2 linked regions of the Marinagarivorans cellulosilyticus genome follow. The protein of the gene in region 1 binds, or shares a complex with, the protein of each later gene. Links are inferred from orthologs where the notes say so. Each region holds a gene or a part of one and is shown on either strand. Other genes may lie near its edges.

What was found.
Region 2: the proteins of MARGE09_RS15485 (region 1) and smc are in contact, whole or in part, in a crystal structure (PDB 3ZGX), measured with the Bacillus subtilis proteins. The link is inferred for Marinagarivorans cellulosilyticus from one-to-one orthologs.

Annotation. Positions count from the first base shown.
Region 1 is NZ_AP023086.1:3,847,719-3,852,114, reverse strand. The notes cover bases 1,495-4,396. They hold MARGE09_RS15485 (segregation and condensation protein A), read left to right. Parts: upstream 1,495-2,461; coding sequence 2,462-3,331; downstream 3,332-4,396. Other genes in these bases: MARGE09_RS15475 (pseudouridine synthase), read left to right, coding at 4,351-4,396; scpB (SMC-Scp complex subunit ScpB), read left to right, coding at 3,384-4,340; MARGE09_RS15490 (YqiA/YcfP family alpha/beta fold hydrolase), read left to right, coding at 1,742-2,317; cpdA (3',5'-cyclic-AMP phosphodiesterase), read left to right, coding at 1,495-1,699. In the rest of the region: MARGE09_RS15505 (NUDIX domain-containing protein), read left to right, coding at 1-235; MARGE09_RS15500 (DUF1249 domain-containing protein), read left to right, coding at 315-782; more of cpdA, read left to right, coding at 866-1,494. UniProt on the Bacillus subtilis protein: Participates in chromosomal partition during cell division. May act via the formation of a condensin-like complex containing Smc and ScpB that pull DNA away from mid-cell into both cell halves.
Region 2 is NZ_AP023086.1:4,065,908-4,083,177, reverse strand. Bases 7,974-12,069 are described here. They hold smc (chromosome segregation protein SMC), read left to right. Parts: upstream 7,974-8,368; coding sequence 8,369-11,869; downstream 11,870-12,069. Other genes in these bases: zipA (cell division protein ZipA), read left to right, coding at 11,880-12,069; ccmI (c-type cytochrome biogenesis protein CcmI), read left to right, coding at 7,974-8,205. Outside these bases: MARGE09_RS16645 (heme ABC transporter permease), read left to right, coding at 1-301; heme exporter protein CcmD, read left to right, coding at 301-510; MARGE09_RS16635 (cytochrome c maturation protein CcmE), read left to right, coding at 497-961; MARGE09_RS16630 (heme lyase CcmF/NrfE family subunit), read left to right, coding at 951-2,915; MARGE09_RS16625 (DsbE family thiol:disulfide interchange protein), read left to right, coding at 2,933-3,454; MARGE09_RS16620 (hypothetical protein), read left to right, coding at 3,429-3,950; MARGE09_RS16615 (agmatine deiminase family protein), read left to right, coding at 3,952-4,959; MARGE09_RS16610 (carbon-nitrogen hydrolase), read left to right, coding at 4,996-5,913; MARGE09_RS16595 (cytochrome c-type biogenesis protein), read left to right, coding at 6,415-6,918; more of ccmI, read left to right, coding at 6,925-7,973; more of zipA, read left to right, coding at 12,070-12,776; NAD-dependent DNA ligase LigA, read left to right, coding at 12,843-14,873; MARGE09_RS16570 (transglycosylase SLT domain-containing protein), read left to right, coding at 14,852-15,475; MARGE09_RS16565 (HAD family hydrolase), read left to right, coding at 15,503-16,351; MARGE09_RS16560 (hypothetical protein), read left to right, coding at 16,373-16,606; MARGE09_RS16555 (AraC family transcriptional regulator), read left to right, coding at 16,608-17,270. UniProt on the Bacillus subtilis protein: Required for chromosome condensation and partitioning.

The sequences.
Region 1 (4,396 bases):
TGCCTGCAATGAGAAAATTCATTTGTATTGTGCAGAGTGTGATTTAAGCCATTCGGGCGGTGTTCATGGGCTTGAGAGCGAAAACGAAGACATTCTGCTGAGTGTCTTTGACGCGCAGGAGGTCTTGGATGCTATGCTAAACAGTAGGATGAACAACGCGGCTACTTTGCTTGCATTGCAGTGGCTTGCCATGAATCGTCAGCAGTTGCGCTCGGGAGTTGCGCCTAATTGCTAAACAAATCTGCGGATTACGCTTATGGGGATGGAGCAAAACAAAGCACAGCGCCAGTATGGCTTGATCGAGGGGTTACATAGTGGTCGCCTTTAATCGATCTGAGCTGTGTGATTACATTGTTAACCTAAAGCGTCATCACAGCCAGTGTGAATTAAACTACCATTTGTGCATGAGTTTAATACCGGATTGTCGCCAGTCAGCGGAGCGCTGGTCGTTTGAGTTGCCTTCCGAGCGCAGTGTCTCGGTTTTAGTGTCTCGGGTAGATTTAGCCCCCTATACCACGACCCTGGAAATTACCCAGTCGTCTGCTCAGTCAGACTATGTTACCCGTCCCAGGATGCTGATTCGCTTATATCATGACGTTGAAATGGCTGAAGTTGTCGCGTGGGATAACCATCGACACTGGCATCCTGTGTATAGTTACCCCAATCGAAAAATGTACCAACGCGATGAAAAGCTCGCATTAAATCGCTTTTTGGGCGAGTGGTTAGTACATTGTCGCAAACTCGGTATTTCCCCTGAAGGATTTGTGAATCCTCTCCCATAATTCTGATGGGTAGCATCGATTTACTGCAAGTACTCGGGCAAACTAGAGCTGTTGTAATAAAGTTATATTAGGTGAATCAAGTCATGGACTTTGGTGCAAATGTGGCCCGACTTCCTGAACGCCCATTGCGGGTGCTACAAATAACCGATAGCCACTTAGGTAGTGATAGCGACGAAACGCTGCTGGGTATTAATACCGAGCAGAGCCTTCGTGATGTGCTAACTGCCGTCAATGAAAAGCAGGACGCTAGCCAACCATTTGATTTGATTGTTGCTACTGGCGATATTTCTAATGATGGCAAAAGACCGTCTTATCAGCGTTTTGTCAATATTGTACGTGAATATCTGCCTGGAATGCCGCTTGCGTGGCTTGATGGTAATCATGATGACCCTGAGGGTATGCGCGTCAAGGGTGTTCCGCAGCCGCTAAGCCAGATTGTGGGTATTGGTGATTGGCGCATTATATTGCTCAGTTCTCGCGTGCCTTTTGAGGAGCGCGGGGAGCTGCCCGAATCAGAGATTCACCGGTTGGAAAAGCTGCTATCTATACGCGGCGATTCTCCTACTTTAATCATGATGCACCATCAGCCGGTACCGGTTGGCTCTGCTTGGATCGACCAGTATAAGGTCGCTAACTCCGATCGTTTTTTTAACATTATCGATCAACACCCGAATGTGAAAGGCGTTGTTTGGGGGCATGTCCACCAAGACTTTTATATGCGCAGAGGTGAGCTAGAGCTATTTGCCACGCCTTCGACGTGTGTTCAGTTTAAGCCTAGAAATGACGATTTTGCGGTAGATACTAGCATGCCCGGTTACCGTGTTTTTGAGTTGCACGATAATGGCAGAATTAACACTTATGTGAATAGGGTTGAGGGCTTCTGCTACGTTGTGGATCTCAGCTCAGGTGGTTACTAGGCTTCTTAGCCGTACTCTTCTCTTCTTGATATCGAGCTTTCTATGCCGTCCATCTTGTATTTACATGGCTTTTTAAGCTCGCCAGAATCGACTAAAGCGCGCGTGACTAAGCAATGGGTGGCGTCGCATTATCCTAGCTGGCAATACTATTGTCCGCAGCTATCGTCTTATCCGCAGGCGGCGAGTCAAGCTTTGACGGAGTTTTACCAAAGCATCGACGAACCTCCATATGTTATTGGCAGCTCTTTGGGTGGCTTTTGGGCTGCATGGTGTGTTGAGCAGTTTGGCGGTAAGGCGGTTTTGGTGAATCCAGCTGTTGCACCGCATACGCGTTTTCAGCATTTTGTTGGGCAGCCGCTAAAAAGCTACTACTCTGAAGACACTTATACGCTGCGGGAGAAAGATCTCTCGGTTTTAGCCGAGTGCGATTTTGTGCAGCATACTAATCCGGAAGCTTATTGGGTCATGCTGCAAAGTGGTGATGAAACGCTGGATTACCGGATGGCGCTGAAACGATATCAAGCATCTAACATCCTGCTCGAAGAGGGTGGGTCCCATAGTTTTGATGGTTACGAAGCGCATTTGCCCGCGATAATGGATTTTTTCTCGAAAACCTAGTCAGGCTTGGCTCTTGTTTTACTGGGCTTGTGAGCAGGCAGGCAGGAATCGGTAGTAATTAATGGTCTTGGGGCGATATAATCGCCAGCTTTTCGTCCCGGCGCGTTTACGTTAGGATTTTGCCTCTGCAGTCTAGGAGCATGTGTGACCAGTACAGAAGTAACTGCCCCGGCAGAGTCAGCTAAAGCTGCTGACGTTGTTGAACAAGACCCTAAGAGCCAATCTCCTGCTCAAGCCGAAATGCCGTTTGCATTGGTTAATGGGCAAGCTTACACCGAGCTTCCTAAAGATCTGTATATTCCGCCGGACGCCTTAGAGGTGATACTGGAATCTTTTGAAGGCCCGTTAGACTTACTCTTGTACCTTATTCGCCGTCAAAACATCGACATTCTTGAGATTGATGTATCGGCCATAACTAAGCAGTATGTTGCTTATGTGGAAATGATGGAGGCGATGCAGTTCGAGTTGGCGGCCGAGTATTTGGTAATGGCCGCTATGCTGGCGGAGATTAAGTCGCGCATGTTGTTGCCCCGACCACCATCGGAAGATGGCGAAGACGAAGAGGACCCAAGAGCTACGTTAATTCGTCGCCTACAAGAATACGAACGCTTTAAGCAAGCAGCGGAAGATATTGATGAGATGCCTAGGATGCATCGCGATATTCATGTCGCGCGTGCCATGGCGCCGGATCGTACGCAAACCCGCGCAGACCCGGATGTTGACATGAAAGAGATCCTCTTTGCTTTGGGCGAGGTTTTACGCCGTGCGGACATGTTTGAAAGTCACCAAGTCGAGCGCGAAAAATTATCAACACGCGAACGAATGACGCAAGTGCTGGACCAGTTGTCGGGTAAACAGTTTATGCCGTTTATCCAGCTTTTCCATTGTGAGGAGGGGCGTTTGGGCGTTGTTGTTACGTTTTTGGCGATATTGGAATTGGTTAAAGAGTCATTAATAGAGCTGGTGCAAACGGAAGCTTTTGGTTCTATTCATGTTAAGGCGCGTTCTGAATAACTTAGTCAGCGCCGTGTTTGCTACAAAGTAAAGAGTTGTAAGAGTAAGTATTATGTCAGAGACCACACCGTCAGAATTAGTCGAGGAATCACGTGTTGAAGCCTTGCCGGTAGCGCAAGAAGGTGACTTCCAATACGATCAGCGCTTTTTGTCGCGGGTGTTGGAAGGCGCCATTTTAGCGAGTGGTGAAGCGGTGTCGCTGGATAAATTACTCACACTTTTTGATGAAGATAAGCGCCCCAGTAAAAGCTTGCTAACGTCAACACTTGAGTCTATTCGCGACAGTCAACATGATCGTGGCTTTGTATTGAAGCAAGTTGCGAGTGGTTGGCGCTTTGAGGTTTGTGACGACTTGGCGCCGTGGGTTAATCGGTTATGGGATGAGCGGCCGCAAAAATACTCGCGCGCTCTGTTAGAGACGATTGCCTTAGTCGCCTACCGTCAACCCCTGACGCGTGGTGATATTGAGGATGTTCGCGGCGTAGCCGTGAGTAGCCACATTATAAAAACTTTGCTCGAGCGCGATTGGGTCAAGGTTGTTGGTCATAGGGATGTTCCCGGTCGGCCGGCCCTTTATGCCACAACGCGCCAGTTTCTCGATTATTTTGGTTTGAAAAGCTTGGATGAGCTGCCGTCTTTAGGTGAGCTGCAAGACATTGATAGCTTAAGCGAAAAGCTTGAACTTGATGGTGGTGTAAGCGAAAGCGTTGAATCTGAGCCATCTAATACGGATGATACAAGCGCTGAAATCGCCAAAGCGCAAGATGATGTAAATCAAGAGCCTGTAATTGATGCGTCGCTAGACGGCTCGCCGGCACTCGAAAGCGAGCCGGAGATCGACTTGCTGGGCGACATTGTTCACCCTGCAGTTGAAGGCGACAATGCTGATGCCGTTGAAAATGCGGCAGACGACAATGCAGACGACAATAGTGCTTTATCGGAAGATGAAGACAATACCATTCTCAGTGCTGCTGATAGCACCGAGCCCCCTAAGAATACAGAGGTTTAACTCACACACTATGAGTGTTAACGAGAAGCTCCAAAAAGTGCTGGCATCGGCTGGCT
Region 2 (17,270 bases), 220 kb from region 1 along the record:
GGCTTATCAGAATCAAGAGTCAGCGGATAAAACCTGCGCAATTCTCTCGCTGGTAGGTATGGTGAATATCCCGATTATTTACAAGTCCGTCGATTGGTGGTTTACCCTGCATCAACCGGCCACGCTAAAACTGACTGAAAAGTCTAGTATTGCACCTGAAATGGCATACCCGCTGATATTAATGATTTTTGCCGTGTACTTATTCTATGGTTGGTTGGTGTTGAGCAAAACGCGCGTTGAGGTTTTGCACCGTGAAGCCAAAACTCAGTGGGTTAAAGATACAGCGTTGGGAGGGCGGTAATGGAATTCTATTTTGCAAGTTTTTCTGACTTTTTATGGATGGATGGGCATGGCCCTTATGTGTGGGCGTCTTACGCTTTAACAGTTGCAGTTTTTATTGGTATGGCTTTAGGGCCTAAATTACGTAAATCTAAGTTTGTTCAGCAGCAACGTGCGTTAGCGGCACGTAATGAAGCTGCAGTAGAGGTGGCTAATAATGAACCCCGTTAGAAAACAGCGCTTAATCGTGGTGCTTCTTATTGTGATTGCATCATCAGTGATTGCCGGTTTGCTCAAATATGCCGTTGGTTCTATGGGCAACTTATTCTTTTCGGTGTCGCAGGTTGTTAATGGCGAGGCACCTCTTGATAAAGCTATACGTGCGGGTGGTTGTGTCGTACCAGGCAGTATCACTAAAGCTGCTGATAAGTTAGAAACGCAGTTTTTAATTACCGACGGTGTTGAAAACTTGCGCGTCACCTTTGATGGCATATTGCCTGACTTGTTTGGTGAGGGTGAAGCTGCAGTCGTTAAAGGTAAGCTTAATGAGGGTGGAGTAATTGTGGCCTCTGAGGTGTTAGCTAAGCATGATGAGTCATACACCCCTAAAGAGGTTGAAGACTCCGTTCAGAACACATCACAGCATTCAAAAGCGTGTGAGGGGCTAAGCTATGATTCCTGAGTATGGTAATTTCGCGTTGATTATGGCGCTAGTTATGGCGATGTTTTTGGCGGTAGTGCCGTTAGTGGGCACGTTTACTGGCCGCGTTGTATGGATGAACTCTGCTCGCTCTTTAACTGCTGGTATGTTTGTGTTTACTGCCGTTGCTTTTGTCATCTTGGCTTATTCGTTTTTGCAGGATGATTTTTCGGTTAAGTATGTCGCCAGTAACTCCAATACGTTGCTGCCAGACCACTTTAAAATTAGTGCCGTTTGGGGTGGCCACGAAGGCTCTTTACTGCTTTGGGTTTTAACGCTGTGCACGTGGACGTTGGCAGTCTCTATTTTCTCGCGAGATCTACCGGTTGATATGCTAGCGCGGGTATTGTCTGTATTAGGCATGATCGCGGTTGGCTTCTTCCTCTTTATGATTGTGACCTCTAACCCCTTTGATCGAAATTTACCTGGCGTGCCGCAAGAAGGCTCTGATTTAAACCCGTTGTTGCAAGACTTTGGTTTGATTATTCACCCGCCCATGCTCTACATGGGGTATGTGGGTATGTCTGTTGCGTTTGCTTTTGCTATTGCTGCTTTGTTAGGCGGCCGCCTAGATAGCGCATGGGCGCGCTGGGCAAGACCTTGGACTAACATGGCGTGGGCCTTTTTAACGATAGGTATTGCGTTGGGTAGTTGGTGGGCTTATTACGAACTTGGTTGGGGCGGCTGGTGGTTTTGGGACCCCGTTGAAAATGCTTCGTTTATGCCTTGGCTGGTCGGTACTGCATTAATCCACTCGCTGGCCGTAACTGAAAAGCGCGGTGTGTTTAAGAGCTGGACTATTTTGCTGGCGATATTTGCTTTCTCGTTAAGTCTATTGGGTACGTTTATCGTGCGTTCTGGTGTTCTGACATCAGTGCATGCTTTTGCTACGGACCCTACTCGCGGGCTCTTTATTTTGGCTTTCTTGGGTGTGGTTATCGGTGGTTCTTTGCTGCTCTACGCCATAAGGGTGCCGGTGATTCGAAGTGTTCCTGGTTTTAGCTGGATGTCGCGTGAGTCGTTCTTGCTGTTCAACAATGTGCTCTTTGTCACGGCTACCGGCATGGTCTTGTTTGGTACTTTGTACCCTGTCTTTGTTGAGTTTCTGTGGGACGAAAAAATATCGGTGGGGCCTCCATTCTTTGATTTGTTTTTTACGCCAATAATGGCTGGCGTGGCAATACTTTTGGGTATTGGCATAATGATGAACTGGAAGAAAACCAAGATGGAGCCATTGCTGTTGTGGCTGCTAGCGCCATTGTGCGGTGCAATTTTTCTGGGGTTGATATCTCCGTTTCTAGGTGATAAATACAGCTGGGGGGCGGCATTAACGGTAACTCTAGGCGCTTGGGTTACCTTAATGACGATTAGTGATGTGCTACGTAAAACACGCCACAGCAAAAACCGTTTGTCGGCGATCTTTAATTTCAACCTAAGCTATTACGGCATGATTGCCGCGCACCTTGGTTTTGTGTGGATGATCTTGGGTGCATCGCTCAATACCATTTACAGTGATCAGCGTGATTTGCGCTTGGAATACCAAAAGCCTGTTCTAGTGGGCGGTCACGAATTTGAGCTTGTTGAGGTGGCTAATGTGAGCGGGCCTAACTACAAAGCACAAGTGGGCGAAGTTAAGGTGTTTCACGAGGGTAAGCTTGAGGCCGTTTTGAAGCCTGAAAAACGTCAGTATCTTTCTGGCGGTAACGTTATGACTGAGGCGGCTATTGATGCGGGTTTCACGCGAGACTTGTATGTTGCCTTGGGTGATGAGCTTGATGTTAGAGCTTGGTCGGTTCGCGTGCATTACAAACCGTTTGTTCGCTGGATTTGGCTGGGAGCTATTTTTATGGCTTTGGGTGCAACGCTTGCGATATTGGATAAGCGCTATCGTTTGGCGCGCGAGCCGAAAGCAGCGTCAGCTGCTGCGACGGCCTAGTAAGGTTAGATATGAATATTGATCGTTTGAAGTTATTTATACCGTTCGTGGTTTTTGCTGTGCTTTCGGTATTGCTATACCAAGGGCTGAAGAAGGACCCCAATGATTTGCCTTCGGCTTTAATTGGTAAGCCCGTGCCATCATTCTCGTTGCCGTCATTGGGGGACCCTGCAAAAGCCCTTACCGAAAAGGATTTTCAGGGCAGTCCTTACTTGTTGAACGTATGGGCGACGTGGTGTCCTAGCTGTAAGGTCGAGCACCCGTATCTGCTAAAGCTTGCTGAAATGGGTATTCCTATTGTGGGCCTTAACTACCGTGATGATAGTGCTGATGCAATAGCACTGCTTAAATCTCTTAAGGACCCCTACATCGCAAATATTGCAGACGAAGAGGGTCGCTTAGGTTTGGATTTGGGCGTTTACGGCGCGCCAGAGACCTTTGTAGTAGATGCGCAGGGGATTATTCAGTACAGGTTGGCAGGGGTGATAACCGAAGAGTTGTGGACCTCTGAAATTGCCCCTATCTTTTTTGGTGATTAAGTCTGTGCTCATTCGCTTGCTGGCTGTGTGCCTATTGGTTGGTTGTGCATCTTTTGTACGTGCAGACTACCGCGCTGCGCCAGGGCTTGATGCGATGCAGCGAATGCAAGGGCAGTGGCAGCGCCACTGTTACCCTTCAGTAGATGGGCAGTCGAAAGTTTACCGCAGGGATTTTCTTGTGGTGAGCTTTACCCATCTGGCTTTTGAGTCAAAAGTGTATTTGGATGATGCTTGCAATGCCGAACGTACAAGCTATAAGGCGACGTATCGGTACACCTTGACAGGGGCCTTTTTTGAGGCGCGCGGCGGCAAAAAAGCGTTTGCTTTAAATGCTAAGGCGGAATCGCCTGTATCTGATTTTTTTGTTTTACCCCCTTTGAATATCGCTGCGGTAGAGTCGGGTAGGTTGTACTTTGGTCGCGACTTTAGTGGTGAGTCAGAGGCGGGCGTTAGGCTTTCACGGCTTGATGTAAATTCTCCTTTTTTAAGGCATTAGAATGTCACATTCACAAATGTTGCCTGAGTGGGCTCCTTGTCGCGCGGTGCTCTTAGCGTGGCCCTATCCGGGTGGCGATTGGGATGCTAACTATGATGATGTTACGGCCTGCTATTGGGATATGTTGGAGTCAATATCGCAATCTTCAGAGGTTTGGGTCCTGCTGCATCCTTCGTTAAATTTGAATGCCTTTAATGCCAAATTGGCGCGGTTGAGCTGTGTTTTTCCTGTTCGTGTTAGGGCGGATGTTGCCTACGATGATACGTGGATTAGGGATTACGGCCCGATTAGTTGTTCGGGTGGGTATGTGGCCTTTACCTTTAATGGGTGGGGCGGCAAGTACAATGCTGATGCCGACGATGCCGTCGCTTTGCAGCTTGAGGATTGGTTATTGCAGCGGCCGAACGGCTTTAAGTTTGTATGCGAAGGCGGTGGGTTAGAAATCAATGATGATGGCGTGCTGCTGGCCAACGAGGATTGCGTTATCGATTCTGCTCGCAATCCCACTGCATCAAAAGAGCGCGTGCAGGAAAAGCTGCGCGATATCCTAGGTGTTCAAGAGTTTGCGTGGCTCAGGGGGGTAGTGCTTACGGGCGACGATACCGATGGTCACGTGGATACGATTGCTCGATTAGGGCCGAATAATGTGATCGTTTATTGTGGTCGCAATGATGAGCATCATGATGCGCGTGTTTTGGAGTCTTTGCATGAGCAGGTGCAGGACTTGGCTGGCCGCTGGGGCTGGCGGCCGTTTGAGTTGCCGACACCGGTGGTGAAGAGCTGCGTAGATGGCCGCTTGTTGCCAGCGACATATGCGAACTTTCTAATTTGTAATGCAACCATTTATCTGCCTGTGTATGGCCTGCCCGAGGATGAGCACGCCCTGAGCGTGATGAGCGAAGCTTTTCCAGAATACAGCATTCAGCCGATTAATTGCTCGGCTCTTGTTGAGCAGCATGGAAGTTTGCATTGTGCAACGATGCAGGTTGGCCTTGCATCTGTGCGTTAGTATTTAATTTTAATTGAGTTGTTGAGAGTGACTTATATGGCGTCTAGTGGCGTAATTAAGGCTGCGGTTTTACAGTTGTCGGTGGCTTCAGATAATAAAGCTGAAAACTTCGAGGTTTGTGCGCGCCATGTGCGCGGGGCTGCAGCAGATGGTTGTAAATTAGTTGTGCTTCAAGAGCTTCATGCAACTAGGTATTTTTGTCAGCAAGAAGACGTTGAGTGCTTCGACTTGGCTGAACCATTAGATGGTGAGACATACAGCGCTTACGAAGCCTTGGCTGCAGAGCTAGATGTTGTGATGGTGATATCCCAGTTTGAGCGAAGAGCTGCCGGGCTTTACCACAATACGGCACAGGTGATTGATGGTAAGTTGGGGCGTGCAGGTATTTTTCGAAAAATGCATATCCCTGACGACCCGGGGTTTTACGAGAAATTTTATTTCACGCCGGGTGATGCTGATGCCGAATTTGACGGCTTTAAGCCAGTGCAGACGCAAATTGGTAAGTTGGGTGTGCTTGTGTGCTGGGATCAGTGGTACCCAGAGGCTGCGCGGTTAATGGCCCTCGCGGGCGCCGATATGCTGATTTATCCAACGGCAATTGGCTGGGATCCGGCAGATGATGCAGCAGAAAAGGCTCGCCAGCAGGATGCTTGGGTAACAATTCAGCGAGCGCATGCAGTGGCCAATGGCTTGCCTACTTTAGTGGCAAACCGCACGGGCTTTGAGGCCGACCCTGCAGGGCCTTCGGGCATTCAGTTTTGGGGTACGAGTTTCGTCGCTGGGCCGCAAGGGGAGCTGCTAGTAAAGGCGCCCGTTGAAGAGCAGGGTTTTTATTCGGCCGAAATTGATATGCAGCGTAGCGAAGCTGTGCGCAGAATCTGGCCTTACTTTAGGGACCGTCGAGTTGATGCATACTCAGGCCTGGTAAAGCGCTGGCGAGAGAATTCGCTATAGGAAGTAGGGGTGTAGGAATAATGTGCGGTTGACGATTGTTGTCGTTGATCGCATGGTTTGTTGGGGGGGTAAAGGTTTTTATGTTGAGCTTAACGGGGAAGATTTTCTTTTGAAGGTCTTGGGTGCTTTGTTTTAAGTGGCGGACTGGACGGGACTCGAACCCGCGACCCCCGGCGTGACAGGCCGGTATTCTAACCAACTGAACTACCAGTCCGCAGAACTTAAATCAAATGGTGGGTGGTACAGGGGTCGAACCTGTGACCTACGCCTTGTAAGGGCGCCGCTCTACCAACTGAGCTAACCACCCCAAGAGAGACGCGCATTTTAAGGATATTCGAAGGCGCGTCAATGTTTTTTTTTAATTTTTTTTCAATGAAACAAATGGCTGTTTTTGCAATCTTTAATGGTGGTATCGCCTAGCTTTTTGCTTGGTGGTCTGGATGTGGGCAGCAGGGTATACTTCGCCACCTTTAAACCGATGAGCTAATCAAGGGGACAATAGTGTTTAAGCAGGTCGGATTTTTTATATTGTTATTGTTGTTAAGCGCGGATGTATTTAGTGGCATTGATACTTACGAGTTTGACGTTGAAGGTGGGCTTGAACGCTACAACTACTTTATTGAAGAGTTGCGTTGCCCCAAATGTAAAAACCAAAATCTAGCGGGTTCGAATGCGCAAATCGCGCAGGATCTTCGAAGAGAGTTACACCGCTTGATTACCGAGGGTGAGACTGACGATGGAATTGTCGATTTCATGGTTGATCGCTATGGTGATTTTGTGTTGTACCGCCCTAGGTTGCAAAAAAATACCTATGTCCTTTGGTACGGGCCAATTTTCATGTTGTTGTTAGGCGTTGGCGTGCTATCGGTCATTATCTATCGACGAAGCAAAGCCCCTAATAGTAATGGTGGCCTAACGGATGGTGAGCAAGAGCGTTTAGAAAGTTTTTTAAAAGAAACTGACACTGTTGCTGTCTCTCAATCAAAAAATTCTAATAAGAAGTAAGTGTTTATGGCTTTTTGGCAAGGTGTATTGATTCTGGCGGCGCTTGGCGCAGTGTTTATTTTGTGGCCTATTTTTAAATTGCCGCTAACGCGTGGCTTGGCCTCAAAGCCTGTTCGGCGCGATGTGACACAAGCTGCGCTTTATAAAGAGCATTTGGATGACTTGGATCGGTTGCTTAAAAATGGCGATGTCGAACAAGATCAATACAACGCTCTTAAGACAGAGCTTCAGCGTACGCTGGTTGTAGAATCAGACGGCCTTACCGAAGTCTCTACGCGCCCGGGTGGCAGCATTTTATTGGTGGGTTTGGCTGTTGCAGCGCCATTATTAGCAACTTTTTTATATTTCCAGTGGGGCGCTAAGCCGGACTGGGATATATACACTTTGATGGAGTCTGAGCGTGATAACCCTGCAAAAACTCAAGCGGAGTTCGAGCAATTTACTAAAGAGCTATTGATAACGGTGCGTAGCCGTCTAAAACAGCAGCCAGAAAACCATCAAATGCGTTACCTGCTTGCTGAGCGCTCTATGGCTGTAAAAGATTATGACGAGGCGATATCTGCATACAAGGAGTTGCTAGAAATAGAGCCTAACTCACCCACCATGGCGATTAAACTGGCCCAAGCGCTATTTGTTCGCGAAGGTAATAAAGTTACCCCTGAGGTGGCGCATTTTACTGATATCGCCGTGAAGGGCGCCCCTTTTATGTATCAAGCGCTTGAAATGAGTGGCTTGGTAGCCTTCCACAATAATGATTACCGCAATGCGGTTATTTTCTGGCAGCGTGCTAAAGGGCAACTAGACCCGAATAGTCGCTCGGCACAAGCGTTGGATGGGGCTATTAATAAGGCAGCGCGCGCGGCGATTGCAGCAGGGGAGGATTTAACCTCCGAGCCAAGTGAGGTAGCAAAAACTTCCGCAAACCAAGAGTCGGCAGCAGCTGATAAAGGCTTTGATGTGTCGGTTTCTATCGCGGATGGCATTTCGGCGAGCCCTGGCGATACAGTTTTTGTTTATGCGCGGGCATGGAAAGGGGCAAAAATGCCTTTGGCCATTCAGCGTATAACGGTAGCTGACTTACCTAAGACGATTCGCCTAGACACTTCTATGGCAATGGCGCCAGGCATGGACTTGACCACGGCAAGCGAACTGGAATTATTGGCTCGTATTTCTAAATCTGGAAGCCCTGTGCCGCAATCGGGCGATTGGCAGGCAACTTTAGGTCCGGTTTCTCTGGGCGATGGCATCGATTCCCAATCATTGGTGATTGCCGAGAAGGTGCCCTAGGCGTTGTTATTGGCAAGGGTAATTGGCATCTCTATTACTAAAGTATTATTTTGATGCCAGTTATTCGTCAATTTTTCTGGGTTATTAGGGTTTTATTATCTTGATCGGTGTAGAATTCGCCGTTTAATTGTCAAAGCAGCATCCGAGAGTTAAGCAGTATTCTATGCGGTTAAAGTGCATTAAATTGGCAGGGTTCAAATCCTTTGTCGACCCCACAACGGTTCATTTTCCAAGCAACTTGTGTGCTGTGGTTGGGCCTAATGGTTGTGGTAAATCTAATATTATCGATGCTGTTCGCTGGGTTATGGGGGAATCTTCCGCCAAAAACCTGCGCGGCGAATCGATGACAGATGTTATTTTCAATGGTTCCAACGGTCGTAAGCCTGTTGGTCAAGCCTCTATTGAGCTAGTGTTTGATAACACCGATAAAACGCTCAAAGGCGAATATGCCGCCTATAACGAAATTTCAATTAAGCGAAAAGTGACGCGTGATAGCCAAAATATTTACTATCTTAATGGTACTAAATGTCGGCGTCGTGACATCACGGATATCTTCTTGGGGACAGGCCTAGGGCCTCGTAGCTACGCGATTATCGAGCAGGGCATGATCTCTAAGTTGATCGAGGCTCGGCCTGAAGAGCTTCGCGTTTTTATTGAAGAGGCCGCGGGAATATCCAAATATAAAGAGCGTCGGCGCGATACTGAAAACCGCATGCGTCGTACCCATGAAAACTTAGAGCGCCTGACTGACATCCGAGATGAGCTAGAGCGTCAGCTCTCTCGGCTAGAGCGTCAGGCTCAGGCGGCAGAAAAGTACTCCGAATACAAAAAAGAAGAGCGTTCCCTTAAAGCGTATTTGCAAGCTCGTCGCTATTTGCACTTGCGCGAAAAATCGCAGAATAAGCACGGCATCATTACTGAGTTAGAACTTAAAGTCGAAGCTGGCGTAACCCGACAAGTGAATATCGATACCACAATCGAGACTCAACGCGTCCGTTTTACCGAAGTAGGCGACAAATATCATCAAGTTCAAGAGCGCTTTTATGCTATTGGTGCTGATATTGCGCGTATAGAGCAAACCATCGCGCACTCGCAAGACCGTGAACGACAACTGCGCGTCGACCTAGATCAAACAGAAAAAGACTGCCGCGAAGCGGCATTGCACCATCAACAAGATGCTGATAAAGCCGAAGGCTGGCAGGCTGAGTTGCATGTTATGGAGCCTGAATTAGAGTTATTAGAAGAAGAAACAGAGCTCTCTTCTGAAAAGCTCATACAGGCTGAAGAAGCTATGCAGGCTTGGCAGCAAGAGTGGGATGCTTTCAACCAAAAGGCGCAAGCCCCGCGCCAACAAGCAGAAGTTCAGCAGTCGCGCATACAGCACTTAGAAACCGTGCAGCAGCGTTTATTGGCACGCATCGAAAAACTCGATGCCGAAAAGCGCGAGTTGGTGCTAGGTGATGTCGAAGACGAAATAATGGAACTGCGCGAAAGCGTTGCGATGGCGCAAGAAGAGCTAGAGCAACTGCGTTTGCAAATAGAGGAGCACAGCGAAAAAGTTACTGTCCAGCGCGAACAAGAGCAAACCTTGCGGGCGCAGTTAACAAACTTACAAGGTGTGAATCAAAAAGGAAAAGGGCGTTTATCTTCGCTTGAGGCGTTGCAGCAATCGGCTTTAGGTAGCGGCAAAGGCCTAAGCACTTGGCTTAAAGCACAAGGCATTGATTCGTTGCCGCGATTAGCCGAGTCAATAACCGTAGCCGGTGGCTGGGATCGTGCAGTTGAAATTGTATTGGGTAAGCGCATTCAGGCTGTAGCTGGAGTTAGCGACTTAGGCAGTCTTATTGACGCGCATGAATCGCTGGCCAGCGGTGACTGTAATGTTTTTACTGATGGTGTTGTTAAGGGCGAAGGCGCTGTAGCGGATTCACTGGCAAGCCAAGTCAATAGTCCTTTCTCTATCGCGGGCTTACTTAATACTGTCTTTATGGCAGACGATATAGCCCACGCTAAAGCGCTACAGGCTAACTTGTGTGCACACGAATCCGTGATTACTCGCGAAGGTGTTTGGTTGGGGCCCAATTGGCTGAATCTTGTCAAAGCCGATGACGCGGGTGCCGGCGTTATTGCGCGCCAAACTGAAATAGAGCAGCTTAGAGGTGAGCTTGATGTTCAGGATGAGCAAATTGAAGCGCTGACGATAGAGTTAGAGACAGCAAGGCAAGGCGTTAAAGATTCCGAAGCTGCACGCGACGAAGCCCGAAAGCAGTTAGATCAAAGCCAGCGGGTTTTGTCGCAAGACCAAACCAAACTTACTGCTCATACGGTAAAAGTCGAGCAGGTACTTGCACGCAAAGATCGCGTCACCGCTGAAATTAACGAAGCCAAAGAGCAATTAGAGTTAGAAGCCGAGGGCCTCGCTCAAGCACGCATGCAGCTTGAAGATGCGATTGAATCGATGGAAATGGATACCCACGCACGTGAAGAGCTATTAGCGAAGCGTGATCAATATAAAGATTTACTCGAAAATACACGTCAAAAAGCGCGTCAGGATAAAGATACTGCTCATCAGTTAGCTATGCGTATCCAGGCGGTCAGTACACAGCTGCAAGCTGTTAAGCAGGGTTTATCTCGGTTGAGTGAGCACACCGCAAAGCTAGAGGAGCGACGCCAAAGTTTACTCGATAGCCTTGCCGAGGGTGCAGAGCCAGTTGAGCTACACAAAGAAGAGTTAGAAGCGCACCTACAAAAGCGCGTTGCCGTTGAAGAACAGTTACTCGAAGCTAAAAAATCCGTCGAGGGTGTGGAGGAAACCTTGCGCAACGCCGAAAAAGAGCGTTTAACTGTTGAGCAAGAGGTGCAGTTTGTACGTGCAAACCTCGAAAAAGAGCGTTTAGAAAGTCAAACCTACGACGTTCAAGCGCAAAACTTACGCGATCAGCTAGAAGCAGATGACTATAACGTAGACATTCTATTGGCCGAGCTGCCAGAGGATGCAGAAGCCGATCTTGAGCAAGCGCTCGAAAAAGTGGCGGCAAGAATATCTCGCTTAGGGCCGATTAACCTCGCGGCTATTGATGAGTATAAAACCGAGTCTGAGCGTAAAAATTACTTAGACGACCAAGATCAAGATCTTATGGAAGCATTAGAAACACTGGAAAATGCGATCCGTAAAATTGACAAAGAAACAAGAACGCGCTTTAAAGAGACATTCGATCAAGTTAACAGCGGCCTGCAAGAGCTGTTTCCTAAAGTCTTTGGCGGCGGCCATGCCTATTTAGAGCTAACCGGCGAAGATTTACTGGATACCGGCATTACCATTATGGCAAGGCCACCAGGCAAGCGTAACAGCACCATTCATTTGTTATCTGGTGGTGAAAAAGCACTAACGGCAATTGCACTGGTTTTCTCGATATTCCGGTTAAACCCAGCGCCGTTTTGTATGTTGGATGAGGTTGATGCACCATTGGACGATGCCAACGTAGGACGATACGCGCGTATGGTTGAGCAAATGTCGTCGCAAGTTCAATTTATTTATATTACTCACAACAAAATTGCTATGGAAATGGCGGATCAGTTGATGGGTGTAACCATGCACGAGCCAGGTTGCTCTCGTATGGTTACTGTAAATGTAGAAGAGGCAGCCGAAATGGCTGCACTATAGGAGAAACCCCATGCGTGAATGGTTAACAGTCATTATTGTGCTTTTGATAGTCGGAATCATTTTGGATGGTATTCGGCGTGTGCGTGCTGCTCGCAGAGAGCGCATTCATATGTCAAATAGCTTGCCAGAAGAGGGAGGGCTTGATGACGAAAATGTCGGCAGTGAATTCCCCAGCGGTGGCGCCCGTGTGGCGGCGTATCGGCACCCAGAAGATGCCGCAAATTTACACGTAAACCTTAAAAGCTCTTTGGCGGCCAGTAAAAAAACGGCAGGCGTTAATGCTAAAGCGGAGCCTGCACCAACAATGCTTATGGATTCTGCCGATGAACACCTAGAACCCACATTGGGCAACCTGGACGATCTAGATGATGACTTGGCGGTGATGGCACCACCGCGCACAGCAGCGCCAGCAGCTAAAGCTCCTGCTAAAGAGCCGGCCGTTCAACCTAAGGCTAAAGTAGCCGAGCCAGCCTTGGAGCCAGAAGAGGTTATTGTTATTAACGTTATGGCCCATCAAGGGCAGCTTTTTAGCGGAGAAACATTGCTGCAAACGCTTACCGAGCAAAACTTGCGTTTTGGCAATATGGAAATTTTTCATCGCCACAAAAACGAAGATGGCTCAGGTGAAGTCTTGTTTAGCTTGGCCAATATCGTAAAGCCTGGCACCTTTGATTTGACGACTATGGAAGATTTCTCCACGCCTGGGATCAGCATGTTTATGATGCTTCCTATCAGAGGCGATAGCGTTGCAGCGTTTGGTTTAATGGCGCGCACCGCCAAGGCTATTTCTGAAGCGCTAGACGGTGAGCTAAAAGATGAGCATCGCAGTGTGATGACGCAGCAAACGTTTGAACATTGCCGACAACGTGTTATTGAATTTGAGCGAAAACGTCGCCTTAATCGCTAATCAAGCCTTGCCAGTGTATAGATTCCAAACCGCCTATTGGCGGTTTGTTGTTTTGGAAACAAAAAAATGACAGAAGCTGTATTAACGGAAAATGACACAGTGATTCAACAGCAGTACGAAGCCCTTAAACAGGAAATCCAGCGTCATAACGTTGCTTACTATGTAAAGGATGAGCCTTCTATTCCAGATGCAGAATACGATCGTTTAATGCGTCAATTATTGGATGTCGAACAGCAGCACCCTAGTTGGGTAACGCCCGATTCCCCCTCGCAGCGCGTAGGAGCGACCCCGCTCGATAGCTTTCAAAGCGTAACGCATTTACAGCCGATGTTATCGTTAGGTAATGCCTTTAATGACGATGATATGAGGGATTTTGATCGACGTATACAAGACCGCTTAAAAACATCTATCGCGGTACATTATGTGTGCGAACCAAAATTTGATGGCCTTGCGGTAAGTTTGCTCTATCGCGATGGGCTATTCGAGCGCGCAGCTACAAGGGGTGATGGCACAACCGGCGAAGATATTTCGCAGAATGTTCGCACCCTTAAAAACGTACCGCTAAAGCTTGCCGGTAATTACCCTGCAGTGCTTGAAGTGCGCGGCGAAATTTACATGCCCTTAAAGGGGTTTGAGGCGCTGAACCAATCGGCGCGTGAGAATGGCCAAAAAACATTTGTAAACCCGCGCAATGCGGCAGCTGGTAGCTTAAGGCAGTTGGATTCTCGCATTACCGCAACAAGGCCGTTGGTGTTTAATGCTTATTCAGTGGGTGAGTTTGATGGCGAGCTGCCGGCAACGCACTTTGAAACCCTGCAATTACTGCGTGATTTAGGGTTTGTTGTGAGTGATCTTGCAGAGAAAGTCGACTCTATCGAAGGCTGCTTAGACTATTACACTCGAATGGCAGCCAAGCGAGATGCTCTGCCTTTTGATATAGACGGCTTGGTTTTTAAGGTTGATGACTTTGCATTACAGCGTCGCTTAGGTTTTGTTGCAAGGGCGCCACGTTTTGCGATCGCGCAAAAATTCCCCGCCCAAGAAGAAATGACAACCCTTAAAGCGGTCGAATTTCAGGTAGGGCGTACCGGTGCGATTACCCCTGTTGCGCGCTTAGAGCCGGTGTTTGTGGGCGGTGTTACCGTAGCGAACGCCACGCTGCACAACCGCGATGAAGTGGAGCGCCTTGGGGTGATGGTGGGTGATACCGTTATTATTCGTCGAGCAGGCGATGTAATCCCACAAATTGCCGAGGTTGTACTCGAGCGCCGCCCTGAAACGGCTAGCCCAATAGAATTTCCCGCGCAATGCCCTGTTTGTGGTGCCGATACTAGCCAAGTTCCTGGTGAAGCGGTGATTCGCTGCAGCGGTGGCTTATCGTGTGCAGCACAAAGTAAAGAGGCCATTAAGCACTTTGCAAGCCGTAAAGCGATGGATATTGATGGTTTGGGCGATAAGCTCGTAGAGCAATTGGTTGATGAAGGCTTGATCGCTAATGTTGCCGATTTATACCAGTTAACACTGGTACCGCTTGTTGGTTTAGAGCGCATGGCCGAGAAATCAGCCCAAAACTTATTGGATGCATTAGAAAAAAGTAAAAGTACGACTTTGGCGCGCTTTTTATATGCCTTAGGTATTCGAGAAGTTGGCCAAACAACCGCGGCTACGCTTGCACAGCATCTAGGTAGCTTGCAGGCCATTACGCAAGCTACGGCTGAACAGCTGCAAGAAATTCCTGATGTTGGGCCGGTTGTCGCTGAATATGTCGAATTGTTTTTTAAACAAGAAAGTAATTTAGCTTTACTAGAGGCTTTGCAGGCTGCAGGAGTGCATTGGCCAGCGCCGACGGTATCGCAAAATCAACCTTTAGCGGGTAAAACCGTAGTACTAACGGGAACGTTAGAAACTATGGGGCGCAGCGAAGCCAAAGAACGCTTATTGGCGTTGGGCGCTAAAGTAGCGGGTAGTGTGTCGGCAAAAACCTATTTAGTGGTGGCAGGGGCAAAAGCGGGCAGCAAACTCACAAAAGCGCAGGATATTGGGCTCGATGTGCGCAACGAAGAGGAGTTTATTGCGTGGTTAGAACAATTCGAATAATTAGCAGCTTCTGTTTTAGTGTTGTATTGGTAGCCTTTGCAAGTGGTTGCGCGGGCTACAGGCCTACTCAAATGGATGACGCTTGCGACATACTTGGCGGCAAAAAAAGTTGGTATAAAGATGCCGTAAAGGCTGCCAATAAGTGGGGCACACCGGTCGCAACGAAGCTGGCGTTTATACATCAAGAATCGCGTTTTAAAGCCGATGCGCGCCCCCCCAGAAAGAAGATCCTCTGGATTATTCCCGGTCCTAGGGCCAGCGATGCTTACGGTTATGCCCAAGTAAAAGATGCCACTTGGCGTTGGTACCAGGATAAAACTGGAGCGCGCGGTGCAGATCGCGATGACTTTGGTGATGTGACACAATTTATTGGTTGGTACAACAAAGAGAGCCAGCGCCGTTTAGGTATAGGCTTAGGCGACGCTTATAGGCAATACTTGGCGTATCATGAAGGCCATGGCGGTTATGAACGCCGCTCTTACAATAAAAAGCCTTGGTTAAAAAAGGTTGCCCTTAAAGTTTCTTCGCGGGCAAAAATGTACCAACAGCAAATTAAAGGCTGTAAAAAAGAGCTAGAAAAAAATCGCTTTTGGTTTTTTTAGTGCCAAGTGCATCGTAACGGAAATTCAATGACTATCTCCCTTGAGCAATTTTTACTGAGCGACCAAAAGCCGGATATACGATTGGCTTTGTTTGATGTTGATGGCACCTTATTAAATGTTGATGGCAATTACACCGCAGGGGTACAAAAAAGCATTGCTAGGGTGCAAGCCTTGGGCGTCAAAACAGCTGTAGCCAGTGGCCGTCCGTATTTTGCGACGCGCTTTTTGTGGCAGGAGCTTGGTTTAGTGGATACTGGCGTTTTTTGCACGGGGGCACAAATATTTGAGCCATCGACTAATACGTTACACAAGGCTCATCCACTACCTGATTCAAGCGTAAAAAAGCTATTGGCGCAGCTGCGCGAACAACATTTATATTACGAGCTTTACACCGATGCCGGCCTTTACATCGAACGTGATGTAGCACCCGAGATACTTGGGGTGCATTGTAAGCATTTACGTACGCAGCCGATCATGCAGAGCTTTGATACAGTCCATGATCCCGTCATAAAGCTGCTAGTGGGTGTTGATTTAGATAAAAGCGCGAATGCGCTGCAGGTTTTAGAGCAGCGTTTTCCAGATTGCATATTTGCCTATGCCAAGCTGCCAGCATACCCACGCTGGTTGTTTGCCAGTATTATTCATCACAGTGCCAGTAAACGTGCAGCTTTTGATTACCTGTTAGCGCACTATGGCATTAGTGCAAGTAATGTGATTAGTTTTGGGGATGCGCAGTCGGATATGGAATTTATTTCTATGGCTGGTGTAGGTGTTGCTATGGGGAATGCCTCTGATGCGGTTAAAAACGTCGCTAACATTGTGACCTCGCCAGTATGGGAAGATGGCATCGCAAAAGTGTTAGATGTACTCATTTAGTGTGTTAAGTAAGAGAGTGGTATGGCTAAGGTAAAGTTTAAGATCAGTAAGAAAACCCGTTTTATGAGTCATATGCTTGCTTCTGTATGTTTTATTGGTTTGTTTATATGGGGCTGGGATTTGTCGGTCAGCGATGCCCTCGCTTATTTGTTGGTCAGCTTGGGCTTTTTGGCCGTTATTATTTTAATATCCGCGGTATTGGGGTTGGCTTTACGTTTTGTGCGTCGCACAAAAACGACTGTTGAAGAGGAATAGCATGTTCACGCCAAAAGTTCCGGCCGCACTTGTACGGCATTTGCTCGATGAGGCGAAGCAAAACGGTATTGATTACAGCGATGCCTTAGCTGAATTAGAGCTCACGCCCGATGATATGAAAGCTGGCCTTCCATCGTTTAAATATGGCCAGTTGTACAGACGCCTTATCTTTTTAAGTGGCGATGAATGGTTTGGCATGTTCTCTGGCGGCAAGGTGCCTGTTGGTGCATTTCGTTTAATGTGCTTGACCTTACTCACCGCCGGTAATATTCGCCAAGCTTTAGAGTTAGCCGGTGAGTTCGCCGAGGTATGTAAGGGGTTTAAAGTTCGCTATAGCATTGATGAATACCATGGCTTAGCGCGGGTGTTTATATCGCCGGTGCGCACTAGCAGCGCTGAAGAATTAGATCAGCTGCAAGCGAATGCAACGCCAGAGCAGCTGTTGACCACATTGGTGGCTGGGCACCAGTTAGCTTGCTGGCTAGCGGGTACATCGCTGCCGATTGAGGGTTTACGGCTAAGCTTTGGTGCCGGTGAAACCATTCAAAGTGTCCGTTCGTTGTGTGAGCAAGATGTGCAGTACAACCAGCCTATCAATGCTTTGCTATATCCTTTGAGCGTACTGAATCGCCCAGTGGTGCAAAACCACCAGAACTTACCCGAC